DNA from 2 places in the Streptomyces sp. NPDC048521 genome. Region 1 is predicted to be linked to the other one. Evidence: riboswitches for the same ligand, from Rfam matches in the RefSeq annotation. Region 1 holds a riboswitch; the other holds the start of a gene.
What was found. Region 1 has a riboswitch for thiamine pyrophosphate ahead of thiO (glycine oxidase ThiO). Riboswitches for the same ligand answer to the same signal wherever they lie in the genome.
Positions count from the first base shown of each region.

Region 2: it holds a riboswitch for thiamine pyrophosphate, as region 1 does, so the genes downstream of both, thiC (phosphomethylpyrimidine synthase ThiC) here and thiO (glycine oxidase ThiO) in region 1, are expected to answer to the same signal.

Region 1 covers NZ_JBICWR010000035.1:73-4,728, forward strand. The annotation lists gene ACGFRF_RS40505 (NAD(P)/FAD-dependent oxidoreductase) at 17-1,252, opposite strand; gene ACGFRF_RS40510 (hypothetical protein) at 1,285-1,635, opposite strand; TPP riboswitch at 1,689-1,800, shown strand; gene thiO (glycine oxidase ThiO) at 1,798-2,979, shown strand; gene thiS (sulfur carrier protein ThiS) at 2,976-3,188, shown strand; gene ACGFRF_RS40525 (thiazole synthase) at 3,192-3,986, shown strand; gene pknB (Stk1 family PASTA domain-containing Ser/Thr kinase) at 4,075-4,656, shown strand, end outside.
Region 2 covers NZ_JBICWR010000005.1:412,285-416,940, reverse strand. The annotation lists gene thiC (phosphomethylpyrimidine synthase ThiC) at 73-1,857, opposite strand; TPP riboswitch at 1,850-2,027, opposite strand; gene ACGFRF_RS15525 (YibE/F family protein) at 2,108-3,571, shown strand; gene ACGFRF_RS15520 (SsgA family sporulation/cell division regulator) at 3,712-4,149, opposite strand; gene ACGFRF_RS15515 (IclR family transcriptional regulator) at 4,248-4,656, opposite strand, start outside.

The DNA.
Region 1 (4,656 bases):
CGAACTTACGAAAAGATCAGTAGTCGGCCGTGGCGTCCTTCAGTGGGCGGCTCGGGTCGGCCAGCGCCTCGGGATCCATCAGCCGGCCCCCCTCGATCAGCCGCCGGCCCTGCGCCAGGTCGCGTGGGCGGCCCACGGCCAGCAGGGCCACCAGCCGGTCCTCGCGCAGCCAGCACACCGTCCAGGACGGGCCCGCGGGGTCGCCGCGCCACACCAGGCGGTCGGCCCCGGCGTGGTGGCCGGCGTACTGGACGAAGCGGCCGAACTGCTCCGACCAGAAATACGGCACCGGGTCGTAGACCGCCCGGGTCTCGCCGAGGATGTTCGCGGCGACCGTGCGCGGGCCCTGGAGGGCGTTGTCCCAGTGGTGGACGAGCAGCCGTTCGCCGTAGCGGGCCGAGGGGAAGGAGGCGCAGTCGCCGACGGCGTACACGTCCTCGGCGCTGGTGCGCAGCTGGGCGTCGGCGAGGACCTCGGCGTGCGCGCCCAGCTCGATGCCGGAGCCGGTCAGCCAGCCGGTGGCGGGGCGGGCGCCGATGCCGACGACGACGGCGCCCGCGGGCAGCCGCGTGCCGTCGGCGAGCACCACCGCGCCGGGCTCGACGTGCTCCACGCGCGCGTCCGTGCGCAGTTCGGCGCCGCTGTCGGCGTACCAGGCGGCCATGGGCGCGGCCACCTCGGCGGGCAGGGCGCCCGCGAGCGGCCGGTCGGCGGCCTCGACGACGGTGACGGCGCAGCCCGCCTCCCGGGCCGCGGTGGCGAACTCGGCGCCGATCCAGCCGGCGCCGACGACCACGATGTCGTGCTGCCGGGCGAGCACGGGCCGCAGCCGTTCGGCGTCGTCCAGGGTGCGCAGCAGGTGCACGCCGGGCACGCCCTCGGTGCCGGGCAGGGTGATCGGTTCGGCGCCGGTGGCGAGGACCAGGACGTCGTACGGCACCGGACCCGCCTCGGTGTCCAGCTCGTGGTCGGCGGGGCGCAGGCCCAGCACCTCGCAGCCGAGCCGCAGCTCGACGCCGAGCGACTCGAAGTCCACGTCGAACGCGGAGTCCTCGGCCTTGCCGAGCAGCACGGCCTTCGACAGCGGCGGCCGGTCGTAGGGCTGGTGCGGCTCGGCGCCGATGACGGTCACGGCGCCCTTGAAGCCCTGTTCCCGGAGGGCGACCGCGGTCTGCACCCCGGCCATGCCCGCGCCCACGACGACCACGCGCCGCCCCGGTGACGGGCTCTGTTCCGCTGTGTGCTCGCTCACCCGATCACCATAGACAACTGATCGATCGTCAGTCAGCGGGCGTGCTCGGTGACCTCTTCCACAACGCTCGTGCCGGAGCCCGGCCACGACTCCCACTCCCAGGTCTCCTCCAGCCGCACCCGCCCGTCGGGCAGCGTCACGACCGTGGACACGCAGTGCCCGGAGGCGGTCGTCCCGTCGGTCTTCAGCTGCACGTACCGGAAGTCCAGCCGGTCACCCTCCCGGGTGCCGACGAGGTGGCCGCGCACGACGTCGCCGCCCGCGTAGTCGGCCCAGATCTCGCCGTCTTCCTCGTGGTAGGTGAACCGGGTGCGGGTGCCCACCTGACCTGGGGCTTGGTCGGCGACGGGGGCGAGGATCAGTCCGTCGAGCGAGCGGGCCATGGACGGAGGCTCCCTTACGAGTGACGAGCGCTGCGAGCTAGGGTGGCCACCGTACAAGCACTCGCGGGAGCCCGGACGCACCGGGCTGAGAGGGAGGCTGGCGGCCTCCGACCGTACGAACCTGATCCGGGTCATGCCGGCGAAGGGAGGGGCTGGACGCCCATGTCGTCACGTACGTCCGACGTCCTCGTCATCGGGGGCGGAATCATCGGCCTGGTCACGGCCTGGCGCGCGGCGCAGCGCGGGCTCGCCACGGCCGTGGTGGACCCCGAGCCCGGCGGCGGGGCCGCGCGGGTGGCGGCCGGGATGCTGGCCGCGGTCACCGAACTGCACTACGGCGAGGAGACGCTGCTCGCCCTGAACCTGGAATCGGCCCGCCGCTATCCGGACTTCGCGGCCGAGCTGGCCGAGCTGACCGGCCACGACCTCGGCTACCGCCGCTGCGGCACCCTCGCGGTGGCGCTCGACGCCGACGACCGCGCCGACCTGCGGGAACTGCACGCCCTCCAGCAGCGCTCGGGCCTGGCGTCGGAGTGGCTGTCGGGGCGGGAGTGCCGGCGCCTGGAGCCGATGCTGGCGCCCGGGGTGCGCGGTGGACTGCGGGTCGACGGCGACCACCAGATCGACCCGCGGCGGCTGGCCGCGGCCCTGGTGACGGCGTGCGAGCGCGCCGGAGTGGTGTTCCACCGCGCGTGGGCCGAACGCCTCGATGTCGTACGGGACCGGGCCGCCGGCGTCACCACGGCGGACGGCATCGAGCTGCGCGCGGAGCAGGTCGTGCTGGCCGCCGGGAGCATGAGCGGGCGGCTCGCGGGCGTGCCGGACGCGCTGCTGCCGCCGGTACGGCCGGTGAAGGGGCAGGTGCTGCGGCTGACCGTGCCCCGCAGGTTCGCGCCGTTCCTGAGCCGGACCGTGCGGGCCGTGGTCCGCGGCAGCCACGTCTATCTGGTGCCCCGTGAGAACGGGGAACTGGTCGTCGGCGCGACCAGCGAGGAACTGGGCTGGGACACGACGGTCACGGCGGGCGGCGTGTACGAGCTGCTGCGCGACGCGCACGAGCTGGTGCCGGGGATCACCGAGCTGCCGCTCACCGAGACCCGGGCCGGGCTGCGGCCCGGCTCCCCCGACAACGCGCCGCTGCTCGGCCCGTCCGGCCTGGAGGGGCTGCTGCTGGCCACCGGGCACTACCGCAACGGGGTGCTGCTCACCCCGGTCACCGGGGACGTGCTGGCGCACGCGCTGGTCACCGGTGAACTCCCCGAGGAAGCCCGCCCGTTCACTCCGCAGCGCTTCGGTGCCGTACCGCCCGAGCAGTCCGCACGCCTCCTGGAGCAGCCCGCATGACCATGTCCGTCACCATCTCCGTCAACGGGGAGCGCCGGGAGATCGCCCCGGGCACCGCTCTCGACTCCCTGGTCCGGACCCTCACCGCGGCGCCCTCCGGGGTGGCCGCCGCCGTCAACGAGACCGTCGTCCCGCGCACGCGGTGGGCGACCACCGCGCTCGCCGAGGGCGACCGCGTCGAAGTCCTCACCGCCGTCCAAGGAGGCTGACCCATGGCCGACGATCCCTTCGTCCTCGGCGGTGTGCCCTTCGGCTCCCGGCTGATCATGGGTACGGGCGGTGCGCCCAGCCTGGAGGTGCTGGAGCGGGCGCTGACCGCCTCCGGCACGGAGCTGACCACGGTCGCGATGCGGCGGGTGGACCCCTCCGTGCACGGCTCGGTGCTGTCGGTGCTGGAGAAGCTGGGCATCCGGGTACTGCCGAACACGGCGGGCTGTTTCACCGCCGGGGAGGCCGTGCTGACCGCCCGGCTGGCCCGGGAGGCCCTCGGCACGGACCTGATCAAGCTGGAGGTCATCGCCGACGAGCGGACGCTGCTGCCGGATCCGGTGGAGCTGCTGGAGGCGGCGGAGACGCTGGTCGACGACGGCTTCACGGTGCTGCCGTACACCAACGACGATCCGGTGCTCGCGCGGAAGCTGGAGGACGTCGGCTGTGCGGCGGTGATGCCGCTGGGTTCGCCGATCGGGTCCGGGCTCGGGATCCGCAACCCGCACAACTTCCAGCTGATCGTGGAGCACGCGCGCGTGCCGGTGATCCTGGACGCGGGCGCCGGTACGGCGTCCGACGTGGCGCTGGCGATGGAGCTGGGGTGCGCGGGGGTGATGCTGGCCTCCGCGGTGACCCGGGCACAGGAGCCGGAGACGATGGCCACGGCGATGAAGCACGCCGTGGAGGCGGGCCGGCTGGCCCGGCTGGCGGGGCGGATCCCGCGCCGCCACTTCGCCGAGGCGTCCTCCCCCACCGAGGGGCGCGCGCACCTGGACCCCGAGCGCCCCGCCTTCTAGTCGCGCGACAGTCACAGCTGTGCTGCATTCCGCCCCCCGCGACGGCGCAGGGGCGGGGGTGTCGGTCGTCCCTCGTAGACTCCCCTGCGTGGATACGACCCTTCAGGACCCCCTCGTCGGGCAGGTGCTCGACGGCCGGTATCGCGTCGACGCGCGGATCGCGGCGGGTGGGATGGCCACGGTCTACCGGGCCCTGGACACCCGCCTGGACCGCGTCCTCGCGTTGAAGGTGATGCACCCGACGCTCGCGGTCGACGGGTCCTTCGTCGAGCGGTTCATCCGGGAGGCGAAGTCCGTCGCCCGGCTCGACCACCCCAACGTGGTGCAGGTCTTCGACCAGGGCACCGACGGGTCGTACGTGTACCTGGCGATGGAGTACGTCGCCGGGTGCACCCTACGGGACGTGCTGCGCGAGCGGGGCGCGGTGCAGCCGCGGGCCGCGCTGGACATCCTCGAACCGGTGCTGGCCGCGCTCGGCGCCGCGCACCGGGCCGGGTTCGTGCACCGTGACATGAAGCCCGAGAACGTCCTGATAGGGGACGACGGGCGGGTCAAGGTCGCCGACTTCGGGCTCGTGCGGTCGGTGGACACCGTGACCAGCACGACGGGTGCCGTGCTCGGGACCGTGTCGTACCTCGCGCCCGAGCAGATCGAGCAGGGCACCACCGAC
Region 2 (4,656 bases), on a different contig from region 1:
TCGTGCTCCTTCCGTTACCGGCCTCCGGTCCCGAGGGGGACAGGCCTCCCGGCCTGCCCCCCTCGTCGCCTCTCAGTCGGCGATCGGCAGATACACCCGGTTGCCCGCTGCCGCGAACTCCTTGGACTTCTGGGCCATGCCCTCCTCGATCTCGGTCCGGCTGCCACCGTGTTCGCGGCGGATGTCCTGCGAGATCTTCATGCTGCAGAACTTCGGCCCGCACATGGAGCAGAAGTGGGCCGTCTTGGCAGGCTCCGCCGGAAGGGTCTCGTCGTGGAACTCCCGTGCCGTGTCCGGGTCCAGAGCGAGGTTGAACTGGTCCTCCCACCGGAACTCGAAGCGGGCGTCGGACAGCGCGTCGTCCCACTCCTGGGCGCCCGGGTGGCCCTTGGCGAGGTCGGCCGCGTGCGCGGCGATCTTGTAGGTGATGACGCCGGTCTTGACGTCGTCCCGGTTCGGCAGACCCAGGTGCTCCTTGGGCGTGACGTAGCAGAGCATCGCCGTACCCCACCAGGCGATCATCGCCGCGCCGATGCCGGAGGTGATGTGGTCGTACGCCGGTGCGACGTCGGTGGTCAGCGGGCCGAGCGTATAGAACGGAGCTTCATCGCAGATCTCCTGCTGAAGGTCGATGTTCTCCTTGATCTTGTGCATCGGGACGTGTCCCGGACCCTCGATCATGGTCTGTACGTCGAAACGCTTGGCGATCCGGTTGAGTTCCCCGAGGGTGCGCAACTCCGCGAACTGCGCCTCGTCGTTGGCGTCCGCGATCGAGCCCGGCCGCAGGCCGTCGCCCAGCGAGTACGTGACGTCGTAGGCGGCGAGGATCTCGCACAGCTCCTCGAAGTTCTCGTACAGGAACGATTCCTTGTGGTGTGCCAGGCACCACGCGGCCATGATCGAGCCGCCACGCGAGACGATGCCGGTCTTGCGGTTGGCCGTCAGCGGTACGTAGGCCAGACGCACACCGGCGTGGACGGTCATGTAGTCCACGCCCTGCTCGGCCTGCTCGATGACGGTGTCCTTGTAGATCTCCCAGGTCAGTTCCTCGGCCCTGCCGTCGACCTTCTCCAGCGCCTGGTAGAGGGGCACCGTGCCGATGGGCACGGGGGAGTTGCGCAGCACCCACTCGCGGGTGGTGTGGATGTTGCGGCCGGTGGAGAGGTCCATGACCGTGTCGGCGCCCCACCGGGTCGCCCAGGTCATCTTCTCGACCTCCTCCTCGATGGAGGACGTCACCGCGGAGTTGCCGATGTTGGCGTTCACCTTCACCAGGAACCGCTTACCGATGATCATCGGCTCGATCTCCGGGTGGTTGACGTTGGCCGGCAACACCGCCCGGCCCGCCGCGATCTCCTCACGGACCACTTCGGGTGACACGTTCTCCCGGATGGCCACGTACTCCATCTCCGGCGTGATCTCGCCCCGACGCGCGTACGCGAGCTGCGTCACCGCCGCGCCGCCGCGGCCCCGCCTCGGCTGGCGCGGGCGCCCGGGGAAGACCGCGTCCAGGTTCCGCAGGCCGCCGCGCGGCGCGGTGTGCTTGATCCCGTCGTCCTCGGGACGGACGGGACGGCCCGCGTACTCCTCGGTGTCGCCGCGGGCGATGATCCAGTTCTCCCGCAGCGGGGGCAGACCCCTGCGGACATCCGTATCGACGAGTGGATCGGTGTACGGGCCCGACGTGTCGTACAGCGTGACCGACTGCCCGTTGGTGAGGTGCACCTGACGGACCGGCACGCGCAGGTCGGGGCGCGAGCCCTCGACATACGCCTTGTGCCAGCCGATGGACTTCCCGGCCTCCTGGGACGTGTCGTCCTGGACGGAGGCAGGCGTGCGTGCGTCCTTGTTGGTCATGAGACCTACTCCCTACGCCGGCATTACCCGGTAACAGGTTCGGCGGTCGACGCAGCGGCTTCCGTCTGTCGACGTTCCCTGTGGAACATGGCTCGTTCCACGTGAAACATCGCGTATACGGAGGTCAGCGCCCTCTCAGCCCGGTGCTCCGAGCTCCCGCGTGTGCAAAGGTGCCTCCACGCTAGCGTCATTTGTGGCGCGGTGAACAGTGGGCCTCTGCCCTTCTTGCGATGATCGGGCGGTGACCAGGATGGAGCAGTACCCGTACCAGCCGCCCGAGCCGCGCCGCCGAGACGCCTCAGGACCGGGCGGCGGACCGGTGGCTGAACCCGCCCATGACGGCCGCGTGCCCGGCGCCGGGCACGGCCACGGCCACGGCTCCGGCGGGGGCGACGGACACGGACCGGGCCACGCGCACGGGCACAGTCACAGCCACGGACCCGCCGCGCCCGTCTCCCAGCACCTGCGCAAGGTCATCGCGGCGATCCTGGTCCCGTTCACCGCGGCGGTCCTGGTCGGTCTGGTCGTGCTCTGGCCTGGCGGAGCCCCTTCGCACAAGCCGACCGGCGTCGGCTTCGACCGGCAGACTCAGCAGGCCACGGTCACCAGGGTCGTCGAGGTCAGCTGCAAGTCGGTGAACGCCTCCGGCGGAACCCCGACCGGCGACACCTCCACCGCCGAGGGCAGTTCGGCGGTGCGAGAAGCGGGCGGCACCTGCAAGAAGGCGACCATCCGGGTCGACACCGGCAAGGACAAGGGCCGTACCTTCACCGAGATCGTGCAGCCGGACCAGTCACGGCAGTTGCACGAGGGCGAGAAGCTCGTCGTCGCCTATGAGCCCGCGGCACCCAAGGACCTGCAGTACTCGGTGACCGACGTGAACCGGAAGTTCCCCATGGCACTGCTCGCCGGGATCTTCGCGCTCGCCGTCGTCGTGGTGGGCCGGCTGCGCGGGGTCATGGCGCTGGTCGCGCTGGCCGTGAGCTTCCTGGTGCTCACGCTGTTCATCCTGCCCGCGATCCTCCAGGGATCGAATCCACTGCTGGTGGCCGTCGTCGGGTCGAGCGCGATCATGCTCATCGCGCTGTACGTGTGCCACGGGCTGTCGGCCCGTACATCGGTCGCGGTGCTCGGCACGCTGGTCTCCCTCCTGCTGATCGGCGTCCTCGGCTCGGAATTCATCGACTGGGCCGCCCTCACCGGAAACACGGACGACAACACCGGTCTGATCCATGGCCTGTATCCGTCGATCGACATGAGCGGTCTACTGCTGGCTGGTGTCATCATCGGTTCGCTCGGTGTGCTGGACGACGTGACGGTGACGCAGACGTCGGCCGTCTGGGAGTTGCACGAGGCCAATCCGTCGATGGGCTGGCGCGGGCTGTACCGGGCGGGCATTCGCATCGGCCGCGACCACATCGCGTCCGTCGTCAACACGCTCGTCCTCGCCTACGCCGGTGCCGCGCTGCCGTTGCTGCTGCTGTTCTCGATCGCGCAGAGCAGCGTGGGGACCGTGGCCAACAGTGAACTGGTGGCCGAGGAGATCGTGCGCACGCTGGTGGGATCGATCGGCCTGGTCGCCTCGGTCCCGGTCACCACCGCGCTCGCCGCGCTGGTGGTGTCGGCCGACCGGTCCGGACCGGCCGCCCCTGCACCCACCGCGGAACAGCGGCCTCCAGCCCGCGCCGGCCGGGGCCGCCGCCGCAAGCGGTGAACTGGGCACGGCCGACCGTGCAAGGCAGACGGTGTCACGCACACCGTGTACGGCCGACGGTGCCAGCCCCCTGCAGAAGCGTTCCTGCACACGCCCACACGTGCATGGCGGAGAGCGCCTGGTGCCCTTGCCGTAACGCCTCAGCCGGCGCTCTGTTCCTCAGCCAGGATGCGGTCCAGGGCCTCGTCGAGATGGGCATCGAAATCCGCCAGAGCACCCTCCTGGCCGAGCGGCACGAGCTTGTCCGTCCGGTCGAGGAAAGCCACGAGGGGCGGGGTGGACGAACGGAACAGGGCCTGGTCGCCACCGACCTGAAGTCGGATCAGCACCTCGCCCAGCACCTCGGCATCGGCGGGTGCGATGTGCACGTCCCCCTCCCCGCACGGCCGGCCGACCCCGTCGATCAGCAATTCCCGCCCGAAGGCCCACGTCACCGGGGCGTCGCCGGGCAGATGGAAGGTGAGTCGCACCGCATAGGGATCACAGGTCTCGTAGCGCAACTCCACCGGAATGCGGAAGGAGAGCTCCTCCGACACGAGAAAGCTCATCATGACTTCTGCCTGTACGGACTCGCGCATCGTCTACCCCGTCATATGACATCGACTGGCCGGGATTGATCCCTCTGACCGGGTCAAATCTTGCTGAAAGTACTCGAGAGATCACAAGGAGTAGTTTTTCAGATACTGATAGAGAGGGTGAGAGACCCGAGGTGGCGCCCGATCTCCGCCTGCAACCGGTGGGCCGCGGGCAGCAGGCGATCGGCGTGGCGGGCGGGCAGGGAGATGGCCATGGTGGCCGCGGTGGTGCCGACCGTGATGGGAACCGCAGCGCAGACTGTGCCGAGCGCGTACTCCTGACGCTCCACGACCGCCTCCATGCGCCGCGTCCGGGCCAGCCGTCGCAGCAGCGCATCGTTGTCCCGCACGGTGTACGGCGTGATGGCCTGCACCGGGTAACGGGTGAGATGGTCGCGTCGGGCGTCCTCGTCCAGCTGGGAGAGCAGGCACTGCCCGATCGCGTGCGCGTGACCGGTCTCGCGGAAGTCGGCCCATTCCTCGACCGCGGGGGCCTCCGGGGAGTCGGAG